One region of the Paenibacillus sp. Y280 genome, then DNA from elsewhere that is predicted to be linked to it. Evidence: riboswitches for the same ligand, from Rfam matches in the RefSeq annotation. Region 1 holds a riboswitch; each other region holds the start of a gene.
What was found. A riboswitch is a leader RNA that binds a small molecule or an ion and turns the genes downstream of it on or off. The one in region 1 is predicted to bind cyclic di-AMP.
Positions count from the first base shown of each region.

Region 2: it holds a riboswitch for cyclic di-AMP, as region 1 does, so the genes downstream of both, AC1TPC_RS24240 (C40 family peptidase) here and AC1TPC_RS22165 (ubiquitin-like domain-containing protein) in region 1, are expected to answer to the same signal.
Region 3: it holds a riboswitch for cyclic di-AMP, as region 1 does, so the genes downstream of both, AC1TPC_RS12650 (hypothetical protein) here and AC1TPC_RS22165 (ubiquitin-like domain-containing protein) in region 1, are expected to answer to the same signal.

Region 1 is NZ_JBXCIW010000023.1:9,287-13,701, reverse strand. It holds gene rnmV (ribonuclease M5) at 1-478, opposite strand, end outside; gene AC1TPC_RS22165 (ubiquitin-like domain-containing protein) at 603-1,751, opposite strand; cyclic di-AMP (ydaO/yuaA leader) riboswitch at 2,000-2,184, opposite strand; gene AC1TPC_RS22160 (TatD family hydrolase) at 2,368-3,135, opposite strand; gene AC1TPC_RS22155 (HD domain-containing protein) at 3,159-4,415, opposite strand, start outside.
Region 2 is NZ_JBXCIW010000029.1:20,655-25,069, reverse strand. It holds gene AC1TPC_RS24250 (hypothetical protein) at 1-502, shown strand, start outside; gene AC1TPC_RS24245 (hypothetical protein) at 636-1,220, shown strand; cyclic di-AMP (ydaO/yuaA leader) riboswitch at 1,619-1,771, shown strand; gene AC1TPC_RS24240 (C40 family peptidase) at 1,775-2,251, shown strand; gene AC1TPC_RS24235 (FAD-binding domain-containing protein) at 2,386-3,729, shown strand; gene AC1TPC_RS24230 (MFS transporter) at 3,850-4,415, opposite strand, start outside.
Region 3 is NZ_JBXCIW010000008.1:35,667-40,081, reverse strand. It holds gene kduD (2-dehydro-3-deoxy-D-gluconate 5-dehydrogenase KduD) at 1-659, shown strand, start outside; gene AC1TPC_RS12660 (hypothetical protein) at 751-1,080, shown strand; gene AC1TPC_RS12655 (uridine kinase family protein) at 1,236-1,802, shown strand; gene AC1TPC_RS12650 (hypothetical protein) at 1,872-2,297, opposite strand; cyclic di-AMP (ydaO/yuaA leader) riboswitch at 2,303-2,464, opposite strand; gene AC1TPC_RS12645 (hypothetical protein) at 2,541-2,744, shown strand; cyclic di-AMP (ydaO/yuaA leader) riboswitch at 3,182-3,380, shown strand; cyclic di-AMP (ydaO/yuaA leader) riboswitch at 3,473-3,644, shown strand; gene AC1TPC_RS12640 (NAD-binding protein) at 3,764-4,162, shown strand; gene kdpF (K(+)-transporting ATPase subunit F) at 4,288-4,365, shown strand; gene kdpA (potassium-transporting ATPase subunit KdpA) at 4,385-4,415, shown strand, end outside.

The sequences.
Region 1 (4,415 bases):
TACAACGCTTATAGAACTGCTTGCCGTTCGCATATCCGATCCCGAGCAGCTTGCCCATAACAAGGCGCCGATTGGAAGCGTCAGGATGCACGATAAGCCCCGCTTCCATCAAATCCTCAAAGCTTATCTCACCCGATTCGAGAAGCGACTCTGTACGGAGCTCTGAGAGTGCCGTACGAATCGCATCCGGACTTGCGTTCTCGATGCCGATATCCCCTTTGTACAACGCCTGCTCCTGCGGCAAAAAAGCATGCTTGCACCCGGGAGCGTGCCTCGCAACGATTTTGCGAATGCGCTCTCCCGCATGGTCGGGATCTGTAAATATAATGACGCCGCGGCGCTCGTTCGCCAGCGCTATTCTTCTTAATACATCCTCACCGATAGCCGAACCATTCGTCTCTATAGTGTCCGCTTCAACCGCCCGTTTTATCGCTGCGGTATCATCTTTACCCTCAACGACAATGATCTCTTTGATCATCAAGACCATTCCCTTCAACATAAACTCTTATAAGCCCGCAAACATGCAAAAAGAAGAGGCAGTGCCTCTCCTTATGATGGCATATTTAATTGAATATTACGATAAGATGATGGTAATCCTGCAATTAGCTTGAAGAAGGTTTATTTGGCCCGAGCACGTAAACGGTAAAGCCTTTCTTCCTGCCAAACTTATTTGCCGTTTTGTTGCTATCGAAGTATACGTCGATTTTTTTGCCCTTCACCGCGCTGCCCGTATCCTCTGCCCGGCGGAAACCGATGCCTTCAATATAAACCCACCAGCCGATCGGAATAACCTTCGGATCAACCGCTATGGTCCGTCCTTCTTTTACACGGGAACCGGATGCCGTAATTCCGTAATCCGGATGATCCGAATCTTTACCTGTAGAAGCGACACCTGCAGAATAAGCAGTCAGCGTGACGTTCTTAAGTACGGTTTTGGCCTTAAATGTTACACCGCTCTTTGTCAGCATGGCAACACTCGGGCTTTTGTTTGAGAGCACAGTCACTTTAGGCTCAGCCTTCTTCGTTCCGATCGCGATAACATGGTCCACCGCAGCGGTCTCGACAACCTTGCTGACCATCTTCTTCGAAGTGAGAATTCCGTCCTCGTACTGCTTCTCGATATGTTCAACAATAAGGCCTTCCTTGCCGGTTTGCACGAGCTTTTCCTTACCCGCTTCCAGCGTAGGATCTTTCTTCTTTACGATAGAGTACGGCATGGCACGCTCGGATTCAGACACCTTCGTGTCAACCCGTACAACCGTTACCGTTAATTCCGAATCAACTACCGTATTAAGCGGAGGCATTACTTTATCATGATTACGAACTGGAATATTTAATTCCTCGATCGCTGCCTGCACTGTTCTCTCTGTCGTATATACAGTAGAGGTCTTGCCATCAGCTTTCACAATTACCGGAATCGCTTGAGTTACCTCAATTCGATCTCCGTCCTTTATTGCCGCATTAAGCGGTATGGACACCTCATCAAGTGGTCCAATTGCGATAGCTTGTTCATCCAGTAGGCGTTGCAGGACCCATTGCTTCGTTTCCACAACGGTTTCTTGTCCATTCACTACTACGGAGACGCTTTTGACAGCCGTTCCGTACAACAACACCAAAAACATGAAAGTCATAGCGATTGAGATAGTAGCACTCAAAAGAATCAAACGCAAGTTTTCACGCTTCCATCGCAATGCGAAAGACATGCTGGATGATCGTTTCCCATGGGTGTCCTTAACCTGGAGTATTCCCACTTCATCGGTCCTCCTTCATAGCCCCGCCGCCAAGTGTTACGCATGATACAACTGACGCGACTATAGTATATTGGCGTGCAAGCACGCAATCCAGTACTGCTATCGATCCTCCCACCCCCATCTTTTATCCCTATGTCGACAAATTCCCGTTTATTCGAAAATAAAAAGAAGCCGTCGACAGAGGATCTGTTTCGTGGCTTCCCGGTAAATGACTACGCTGGGATACAGAAAAATGGATGCACGAGGTTGATCACTCTCTATGAACGCTTACGAGGTTAGCTGACGGATTCGGGCAAGAGAGACGCCCTATTCGAAAACGCAATGCTCATGGCAAAGGTTCCGAAATTCACCCCTTGAAGAATTCAAAACACGGTACATAAAACCCGTATTTGGTTCCCCCGCTCTCCAGATGGAGATTAAGCGCAAACTGGAAATCCAATACAAAATGTAATGCTCTGAGTTGAATCATAACCTCATACGAGGTGAATTGTAAAGATACGATAAAAGACGATTTAAGCTAAAATGGTGGATAAAGACGGAAAAATTAAGCGATAATCGCTATAAAAATTAGTTTTTACGCGATAAAGGTCTTAAATTCTCTCTGTTTCTCTCGTTTTTATACAATACCAAAACATTTTTTACCGTTTTCGGTCGTAATCGCACCTATTTCTTCTACCGATTTGCCTAATAATTCGGCTGCCGTCTGTGCGACTAGTGCCACATAAGAGGACTCATTTCGCTTCCCTCTGAAGGGGTGGGGAGCCAAATACGGAGCATCGGTTTCAATCAAAATTTTATCGAGCGGAACCTGCTTGAGCACCTCTTTGGGAACCCTTGCATTTTGGAAAGTGACCGGTCCCCCGAACGAAATATAGAAGTTCATATCGAGGCATTGCTTCGCGGTTTCAGGGCTGCCGGAGAAGCAGTGCATGACCCCGCCAACCTCGGCTGCATTTTCCTCCTGCAAAATTCGAATAACATCCTCATGCGCGTCACGATTATGAATAATGATCGGTTTGCCTACTTTACGGGCAAGACGGATTTGCTCGCGAAATACGCGCTGCTGAACGTCTTTGGGCGAGGTATCCCAGTGATAATCAAGACCGATCTCACCGATGGCAACAACCTTCTCATGCGCGCATAAACGCTCTATCCACTCCAAATCCTCCGGAAGCATGTCAATGCTGTCAACCGGGTGCCAGCCGACAGCCGCATAAATAAATTCATACTGCTCAGCAAGCGCTATCGTCGTTGGAATGGTCTCGCGGTTAAAGCCGATATTAAGGAGCATGTGCACGCCTGCATCCTTTGCGCGCTGAATAACTTCGTGGCGATCCTCATCGAACTTATATGAGTCTAAGTGGGTGTGGGTATCAAATAGCAATGTCATGTTAGTGTCAGGCTCCTTCAGTCGAGTTTAAATAATTTTTTTAATGAATCAGGTATTTGTGAAATATTTTTTTTGAGCGGCTCTTCCGGATAATACAGATGATATTGCCCCTGATGCAATCCGGTTATTGAACGAACGATGTCGGATTTGGCAGATATTTCACTTATTTCATCCTGACCGTCCAACAACAAAATCGGCGCTTTTTCTTTCTTTTCTCCTTCTTTTTTATCCGGTCGATATACGTCGTATGGCAGGTCAAACGGGAAGTCAATTTCCATATGATAATCGGGATTCATTCCTATAGAAGAGAAGCAATCGCTAATCTCATTTAAAAGCTGATCATCAGGGTTATCAATCGTTATGTACTTATATAAATGACGGTTCATAAATCGATCGCAAAGATCGCTTAACAGCGAATCCTGCTCCTCTGCCCATTGCGTGAAAGCCGTTTGAACTAGCGCCTCATCCAGTTTCAAATAATCATTCACCGTCATGTTGTTATGAAGCAGACATTTAAGAGGGTTCGGCAACCATTCAAATGTATAGCCACCCACATAAAGCTCCTGTGCTCTACGAAATATTTGACGTAAAATAATCTCAGAGCTTCTTGTTACTGGATGGAAGTAAATCTGCCAATACATTTGATAGCGAGACATCAAATAATGCTCTACGGCATGCATCCCGCTCTCTTTCACTACAATTTTCCCTTTATAAGGTCGCAATACGCGTAATATGCGCTCTAAATCGAAGGTTCCATAGTTTACGCCAGTATAATAAGCATCTCTAAGCAAATAATCCATGCGATCAGCATCCATTTGGCTAGATATGAGGCTTACAACGATGGGCTTTGGATATGTTTTCTGGATAACTGCAGCAACCTGTGAAGGGAAATCTTCCGATACAGCTCGCAGCACATGATTGATTTCCGAATGCTCAAGAATAATTTTGCAGGTCCACTCTTCGTGTTCCGTGTCGAATACTTCTTCTAAGGAGTGGGAGAACGGGCCGTGACCGACATCATGCAGCAAAGCCGCACAAAGCGAGACCAGCCGCTCCTCGGCAGGCCAATCAGGATAGCCGTTGCGCTCGAATTGAGAAATAATTTTACGCGTTATTTCATAGACTCCCAGCGAATGCGAGAATCGGCTGTGTTCCGCGCCATGAAAGGTCAAATACGAGGTTCCTAATTGGCGTATTCTTCTCAAACGCTGGAACTCCTTCGTATTAATCAAGTCCCAAATGGTCTGGTCCTGCACATAAATATAATGATGGAC
Region 2 (4,415 bases), on a different contig from region 1:
TCAAACGAGATTAGACGGAGGAACCCGCTTCCTTGAGGGCATTCGCAAAAACTGGAAGCCTGTTGTGCTTCTGTACTGGATGGAAACCGTCTTATCGCTGGCTCCCGCTTGGTGGCTGCTCCCGCGCGGCCTCGATGCGCTACTGGAGAGCGGCTCCATTCCAGAGCTGCTGGGAGCGGTGCTGCCTGGGGCCGGCCTGTGGCTGCTGTGGGGTACGGTGCTGCATCTGCTGTTTCTAGCTATGCAATTCGGCGCCACATCGGGCGAAGGCGTATTCCGTTCCTTATGGAAGGCTCTTCGAAACTTTATCTCCTTCGCAGCCATTTCACTCATCATGTGGGGGATCGGAGCAGCTGCCGGGCTCGTTGTCACCAGCTTATCGATGCTCTGGGCCGGCTTGTTCGCGCTCATCCTTCATCAAGGCTATTACCTCGTAAAAACAGTAGTGAAGGTATGGACCATAGCCGCGCAGTACGATTGTCTACAGACGAAACAATCCTAACCTGAAGAAGCCTTCGGCTCCACAAATTATTGTGGATACGAGGCTTTTTTTATTTTCAAAATAGACCGCAACTAAATCATGCAATTTCTGTATATATAGATGAAAGTAAATGAACAATGGAGGATACACATAAATGATGCGCAAAAAACTGATTTTATTATCCATGGTTTTGCTCTTATCGGGCGGTTCATTGGTTGCAGCAGACAAAATGTTACAAAAAGTAACGCTGCTTTTTAATAATAAACAATCCATTGAAGATGGTTTATTAGTCGATGATAAGGTTTATATCAATATTCGTTCCTTAAGCGATTCCCTGCAGGCTTTTACGCAGTGGAAGGGGAGCGATAAGAAGCTTGTCATTCAGAAGCCCAATGTTCATATGTTTCTGATGAATGAGAAGCGGACGATGTTTGGGCAAGTTGATAAAGGTACGGTTCAGAAGTTTTTGGTGCAGGCGCAAATCGATAATTTGAACGTTGCCATCTCTGAATTCAAGGTCACGATTGTCGATCCTAACGATAAAGAAACGACCATTGACGGCCGCAGCCAATCTGATGTTGATTTCAAGGAGTTTGTCGAAAAGGATACCTTCTGGTTCAGCTCCAAGCTTGTCTCCTATGAATTTAAGTTCTCAGGCAAATACAAGCTCCGGTTCTGGATGGAGCAAAAGAACGAAGGCCCGCAGCTCATCTCTGAAAAAATCATTACTGCGAAATAATAGCTTGTCTACATGTAGATGGAGTTGTCTTTCAAGATGATAGATCTTGAGGGACGGCTCCTTTTTCATGCCGCAAACTGAATTTTTTAACTCGTCATTCTTCGCATGAGAGTTTTTTAATCTTTCTCCGCAAAATGCTATCATACCGCCATTATCCGCATGATTGAATAGTCTTTAAGACAGGATACCAAGGGGACAAATCGGTATATTTTACACCGGATCCACATAATTAATGAAATTGAGTCATTGCATTTAGTTAGAAAGAACTAGTGATGAGTGTTTATTTTACACAATAAACGGTTAAACGAAGCAAATAGTCAAAAGGTTACATGAGAATTATTAGAAATAGTCAGGAAAGGCAGGAGATCAATGAAAATAATCGAATAATTCTCAGGAGCAATAAAAAACTGCCTAATTTCCTATTTGGAAAACGGGGGAACCACTCTGGGTGAATTGATTCCGACGTTTGACATTTGTCAGCGCCTGAGGAGTCATAGGGAGCCTTCAACCGAACCCCACAGCTAACCTCGTCGGCATTGGAAGGAGTTTCACAATTGAAAAAGGTTACCGCATTACTACTGGGTCTCGTTCTCGTACTCGCTTTCCAGGCTGGGAGCGCTTTCGCAGACTCAAAACTAAACGGCTTCATCAATGATCTTATCGGTTCACCGTACAAAAGCGGCGGAACGTCGTCGAAAGGCTTTGATTGCTCCGGATTTACGAGCTATGTGTTCGAAAAAATGGGCATCGAGCTTCCACGCACATCCGGCTCGCAAGCAAAATCAGGCGATAAGGTTGCTAAAGAGGACCTTATTCCGGGAGACCTAGTTTTCTTCGACACTGTTGGCGGAAACAACAGCACGGTATCCCACGTAGGCATTTACATAGGAGATGGCAAGTTTGCACATTCCTCTTCTAGCAGAGGCGTTGTGACAGACAAACTTAACTCCTCTTATTATGAAAATCGTTTTATAACTGCTCGTCGTGTTATGGATGCAGATTCTTTCCAAGCATACGCCGACGGACAATAGAGTAACCTATTCCCTCTCTGTATGAGAGTTGCACGGGTAGACTCACTCAGCAAAGCCGCAGTTGTTTGTCCTCAAGCGACAAATGACATGCGGCTTTGCTGTTATTGCGCCGCTAAGGGGAAGGAGCAGTCTCAATGTATTTGTTTATTCATCGCAAGGATTTGCGTACCGAAGATTTGCGCGCATTCGATTATTTGAGAAATAAGGATTCGCAGGGCATTCATTTGCTAATCATAGATCCTGTCCTCACGGACGGAGGCAGATTAAACAGTCACAGCGGCCGTAATTTTATGGCGCAAGCCGCCTCCCTGCTGCACAGCTATTCCAAGGCGGGGAAAGAGCTGCATGTCCTGCATGGCGATCCCGCTTCGATTACCGAAGCGCTCTTAGAGGCGCATCCGATAGATGAGGTTATCGCCCATGCCGACTACACGCCTTACTCCCGCCGGCGCGACGAGCGGCTTCAGCTAACCGTCCGAGCCATGAATCGCCGCTGGATATCGATTGCCGATGCGCCGCTGGCCGATTTGGAAGCTTTCCCTGCGTATGCTCGGCGATCCGAGCCTTACAAGGTGTTTACGCCTTTCTACCGCATGTGGAGCAGCTATATGCAAGAGTACTACAGCAAGGCGGGCGAGACGACGATTCAGGATCTCGCGACCTTAAGCGAAATCAACACCAAGGTCGCTCTGCAATTCGCGCTGCCGGATGCCATTTCACACTCGCTTGGCGGCACGAGAGTAGAAGGCTCACAGAAATCGTCAGCTAAGCTGGATCGCTTTGCACGCGAGCGACTCGCCTCTTATGCGGATAGTCGGGACATCTACACGGAGGAGCATACTAGCGGGCTCGCTCGCTTCTTGAACACCGGCGCTATATCGGCGCGTCAGTCCTACGAGCTTACGCAGGGCTTGCCCGGTGCCGAAGCATGGATCCGTCAACTGGCTTGGCGTGATTTCTACTTGTACCAGGCCATGTACCATGAAGATTTCTTCCGTTACGAGCAGCTGGCGAACTTGTCACCGCTCTCTGATGCTTATCTTGCGGCATGGTCTGCCGCTGCCACTGGCATTCCGATCATCGACGCGGCTATGACGCAGCTGAACCGCACGGGGGATCTTCCGAATCGGCTGCGAATGGTAACGGCCATGTTTCTAACGAAAAACCTGCTTTGTCCGTTTACGCTTGGGGAGCAGCATTTCCGCCTTCACTTAAGCGACTATGACAATGCGCTTAATCGCGGCGGCTGGCTGTGGTGCTCATCGCTAGGCTATGATGCAGCGCCTTACTTCCGCATCATGAATCCCGAGACGCAGTCGCGCACCCATGATCCTAGCGGCAGCTACATCCGGCGCTGGCTGCCCCATCTCGCACATCTCTCGGACAAAGAGATTCATAAGCCGCAAAGCGGCGCCATCGTGGATCTAAAGGCGTCGCGCGCGCGAGCCATCGAGGTGTACAAGACCATACTCAAATAGCTGGAGCTGCATCGTCCTTAGCGGACTATCGTTTTAGACAAGCATGCCTTATATTGAATTATTAATAAATAAACCTCCACCGCCGCTTTGAAACAGCGAATGTGGAGGTTTTTTCTTGAGCTATAACCCGCGCTGCGCCTCTCTTCTTCCCAGAACGAGCATAGCCGCCAGCAGAAGAAGCATCAGCACGACCAGCAAGCTAATATACCATAGCGTAGACTGTACGTTATACTGGTCCATAAACCAGCCGGTCACTCTTGGGAAAATAGCGCCGCCAAGGCCGCCGCATGCGACCAGCAAGCTTGTTGTCCGCTCGGTCATTCCCGGGATAAGCTCATTGGCATAAACAAGGGCGATGCCGAAGATGCCTGAGAAGAACAAGCCGCTTAGCGCGACCAATGCCAGCATCCAGCTGAGCTGTCCCATAATCGCCATAAAAACAAAGACGACCGAGGCGCCAGCCGTAGCGATGAGCAAATAACGCGAATACCCCATCCGATCAGCAAGCACGCCTGCAAATAGACGCCCAAGCACCATCGTCCCCCAGAACAGGCTGAGCGCGGCTGCCGCACTCGATTCCTCCACGCCTGAGCGGACGATAAGAATAGACGGCAAATAGTTGGAGAAGCTCATTTCCATGCCAACATAAATCATAAAAAATAACGCCGATAATAGCAGAAACGGCA
Region 3 (4,415 bases), on a different contig from region 1:
CCGATGTGGCGCTTGTCACGAACAGCACGCCGGCTGATAAAGCAGCGGACGCCGTGCGGGCGCTGGGGCGGAAGGCGATTACGATTCAAGCCGATATTTCAGATCGCAGCAAGCTTGCGGGCATTATCGAACGCACGGTTGATGAGCTGGGACGCATCGATATTTTGGTCAACAACGCTGGCATTATTCGCCGGACTCCTGCTGCTGAGCATAGCTACGAGGATTGGCAGGATGTGCTCGACGTGAACCTCAATTCTGTCTTTGTCCTTTCCCAGCTTGCGGGCAAGCATATGATCGAGCAGGGCTCCGGCAAAATCATTAATATTGCATCTATGCTCTCCTTCCAAGGAGGCATTAACGTTCCTGGCTATACATCCAGCAAGCATGCGGTTGCCGGTCTTACGAAAGCGCTGGCTAGCGAATGGGCTGGCAAAGGCCTGCAGGTTAATGCGATTGCTCCAGGGTATATGAGCACGGACAATACGGAAGCGCTTCGCGAAGATCCTATTCGCAGCGCCCAAATTCTGCAACGGATACCAGCAGGACGGTGGGGAACGTCTGAGGATTTGATCGGGCCGGCGGTATTTTTGGCATCCGCAGCCTCTGATTATATGAATGGCCATATTCTTGCTGTAGATGGCGGTTGGTTAGTCAGATAGAGCGAGCGAAATCAAAGGACTTTCCCTACGCGTTGTAACTGCGAGAGGGAAGGTCTTTTTTATTTTGCTAATTCGGAGTGGAGGATGCACAATGGAACCTATAATAATTATGCCAAAGGTTGGAATCGGACCATTTAAGCTGGGAATGAGTGAACGAGAAGTACAAGAAATTTTTAGAGATTACTCTAAATATCGCAGCACGGATAACCCATATAACCCCAGCTATTTTGAGCAATTGTTTATAAAGTTCGAATATGATGTAGATCACAAAGTACAGTTTATTGAGATTGTTAATACTTATGATGTACCCGAAATTGTCTGTCTTTATAATGAGATTGATGTTTTTAGAACGAAGGCAGATGAGCTGGTAAAAAAGGAAACTATATATGTAAGAAATCATGGTTGCTGTTACATCTCCTGACTATCTAACTCAACCTTCGGATCTTATAAATCGATTAAAAAATGAGTTCTCACAATCTGCCTTGTAGATCGGTCTTCTTGCTTGCACGTAAGAGGACAATCCATCCATCTTGTATTAAAATAGGAGTAAATTCGAAATGCTTGGAGAGGGTCGTCATGCGCTCTACGATTGCAATTGGCATTGCTGGCGGGTCTGGCAGCGGGAAAACCACATTGAGTAAATTTCTTGCCCACGGCCTTAGCCATTATAAAGTAAAAGTCATACATATGGACAAGTATTATAAGAAGGAAAGGCCGATAACGGTTGCTTCATTTTCTGGCAAAGCTTATGAAGATTTTAACGATCCGGCTGCTGTTGATCTAGATAAGGTATTAGAGGATTTCAATGAATCTTTGTCCGATAAGGATGACGTAATCATTATTGAAGGTTTTTTGCTGTTCCATTTTTCGCAGCTAAGAGAATGCTTAGATTATAAAGTGTTTGTTGATTGCCAGTCCGATGAAAGGCTCGCAAGACGATTAGGGAAATTTTCGAATGAGCGTTACTCCATGGATGAAGCGATAAGCGAATATTTGGATTTGGTGAGACATACCCATGATCGGTATGTAGAGCCGACACGCTGGTACGCGGATTTAATCGTTAATGGTTCACTTGGATCGCAGAAGGGAAGTCAGATTCTGCTGGATTGGGTATTGCAGAAGTTGGAGGGATCCCGGATATAGAGCCTGAAAAATAAACAGTCCAGAACCTAGTGCTAGTTCTGGACTGTCTATTTTTGGTCATGAAATCAGTCAATCCAAAGAAACATAGGAGACAGAACGTTGACGCAAAACAGATTCTTCAAGATCGCTGTTGTACGGAGACGAATCGGCGGATTGTGCCAGGACATGATTGACTGCAGAGGCGAATAGGTCGAGAATACGTCCGTCCTCATCCGTTTTGTCGTATTGAAAATGGTGTAGAGGCGGAAGAGAGACGCTGCCGATAAAGCTTTGGAGCAGATCGCTCCATCGTTCCAAGTCAATCGAATCTTCGGTGTCGCTCGCAAACAGCTCGCTCCAGCCGAATCCTTGATCACTTGTTAAACGGAGACAAATGCGGTGGCCTGCAGAATCGACTGCGAGAGCAGGGATGACGAATAGCTCGATTCGTGTGACGGATAAAGAAGGGGTCTGTTCCGTGAAAAGGTGCAAATGATTTGCACAATTGGTCAACATGAAAAAATCTCTCCTTTGTTCGCTTACGAGGTTAGCTGTCGGATTCGGGCTAGAGAGAATGCCCTACCAGGGTTACAAATCCCTGGATTCACCCCTTGCAAAACGTTAGAAAACGTTAGCGTTGGTTCCCCCGCTTTTTCATTCGAAAAATTCAGCGTTAATAGTGTACTCTTCATTATAATCCCTAATTGCTTATCTGTAAATCTTTCGAATTAAAACAATGATATGTACGAGATTGCTTGTTTGAATAAAACAGTCTCATCCCATTCGGATTTACCGGTTGAACAAGATGAACGAGAATCCGTCAAGCTCAAGGCTGCGGCTGCAAATAAATATAAAACTCGCACGTCCTTTATCATCGAAACGGGCTTGGATAGCACGGGAGTTCCCACAGCTGCTCTACTAGATTCACTGGAATTGTTTCATGAATGGCTTCTGATTGCGTGATCGTTCGTAATCTCTCCTCCAGTTCGCTTGCGAGGTTAACTGCCATATTCAGGCATGCCGTCTATAGTAAACCCGAAAGCGATCATTGTAAAACAGTTGTATTTCGGGATATGGCATCCTTTAGCCATTTTACAAGAAAAACTATCAATATCTTAATAAAAAAAGCTTAATTCGCTGGATAACTCGTTCATTCTCATCTATTCTACTCTTTAGAAAAATCTGATTATTTCCGCTGAAAAGTGGCTTGTGAGTGCATATCATTATTTTCGAAAATAGGAGTAAAACGTAGAAATAGTGAGATATATCGAGATCGAATTCTATGTAAGCGCTGCGAAACGTTCTGGGGGTCTGAAATTAGCTAAATTCGCCAGCGGGCTCTCTTTACAGTGGCGATAGCGAGGAGTAAGATTCGATACAGGATTTACTAATAAGTTTCGATTTGCTGATCGCTGAGTTTCCGTGAATGCGGAAAACGGGGGAACCAATAAATGAGCTTTGCGCATGTTCGATGTGAGAGTCGAACGGCCGTAGAGCAGGGGTGAATCTTTGACTGGTGCCATGGATACTGGTCAAAGTAGGGCGACTCTCACCGCCCGAATCCGACAGCTAACCTCGTAAGCGTGGATTAGAGAGGAATGATGAAGCTTGTGATCGATTAATGTCGACCACAGAGTGTCATAAGCCTCTGTGGTTTTTTGCTGCCCAAAAACAGAGCAGCTGCTTGAAATGGTTTTAATTTGCTGAATCCTGCAGCAGCAGGAACGGGGGAACCAACGAAGAAAAGGCGTGTATGTACGCTCTTTGCTTCATGGGGTGAATCGCTTGGCAGCAGCCAGGCGTAGGGCAACTCTCAAGGCCCGAATCCGACAGCTAACCTCGTAAGTGTACTCGAGAGAGGCAACAGCCATCGCGCTTCCCGCGGCTTATTTTAGCTGCGGGCATAAGAAGCCGCGGGATTGGTTCCTCTTATCCCAAGGCTTCTTTTTGTTACCTTTTTTACCAAATGGAGGATAAGCAAGTTGTTGGAAGAGCATATTATCGTAGCTGGATTCAACGAATCCGGCAAATCATTTATTCGAACTTTAATGTTTCATCAAATGAAATTTATCGTCCTGACGAATAGCAAGCAGGAGGAGAAGCAGCTCCGCAAGCAAGGGATCATGGGCGTGCATTATATCAATACAAATGATCGCCAAAGCTGGCAGCCGCCGCATTATCCGATTCAAGATGTTTTCATATTCGAGAGCAGCTTTGCACTAAGCTGCCGCTTTGTCCATTGCTGCCGGACTTGGACGACCAAGCCGATCTACGTGATCACGCAGCAGTGGAATCCGCGGGCCGTTTACAAGGGGCTCGGTGCGGACCATATCGTATACTCGCAAACCGGTGAAGTCGGTTTTCTTTTAAGTCACAAATAATGCAGGAGGGAATTCAATATGCAGGATGTTTATATGATCATCGCTTTGCTAACCTGCTTTGGTTTATTTTACGGATTTTTGACTTGGTGCGGCAGCGTAATCGACCAAACGGGAGGCGGAAGCGAATGATTATCGTGATGGTTATGGCTTTATTTGTTTTCGTTTATCTCATCTATGCCTTAATTCATCCGGAAAAGTTTTAATGGAGGAGGATCATCTACGATGGATATTTTTCAATTGCTGATCGTCATTG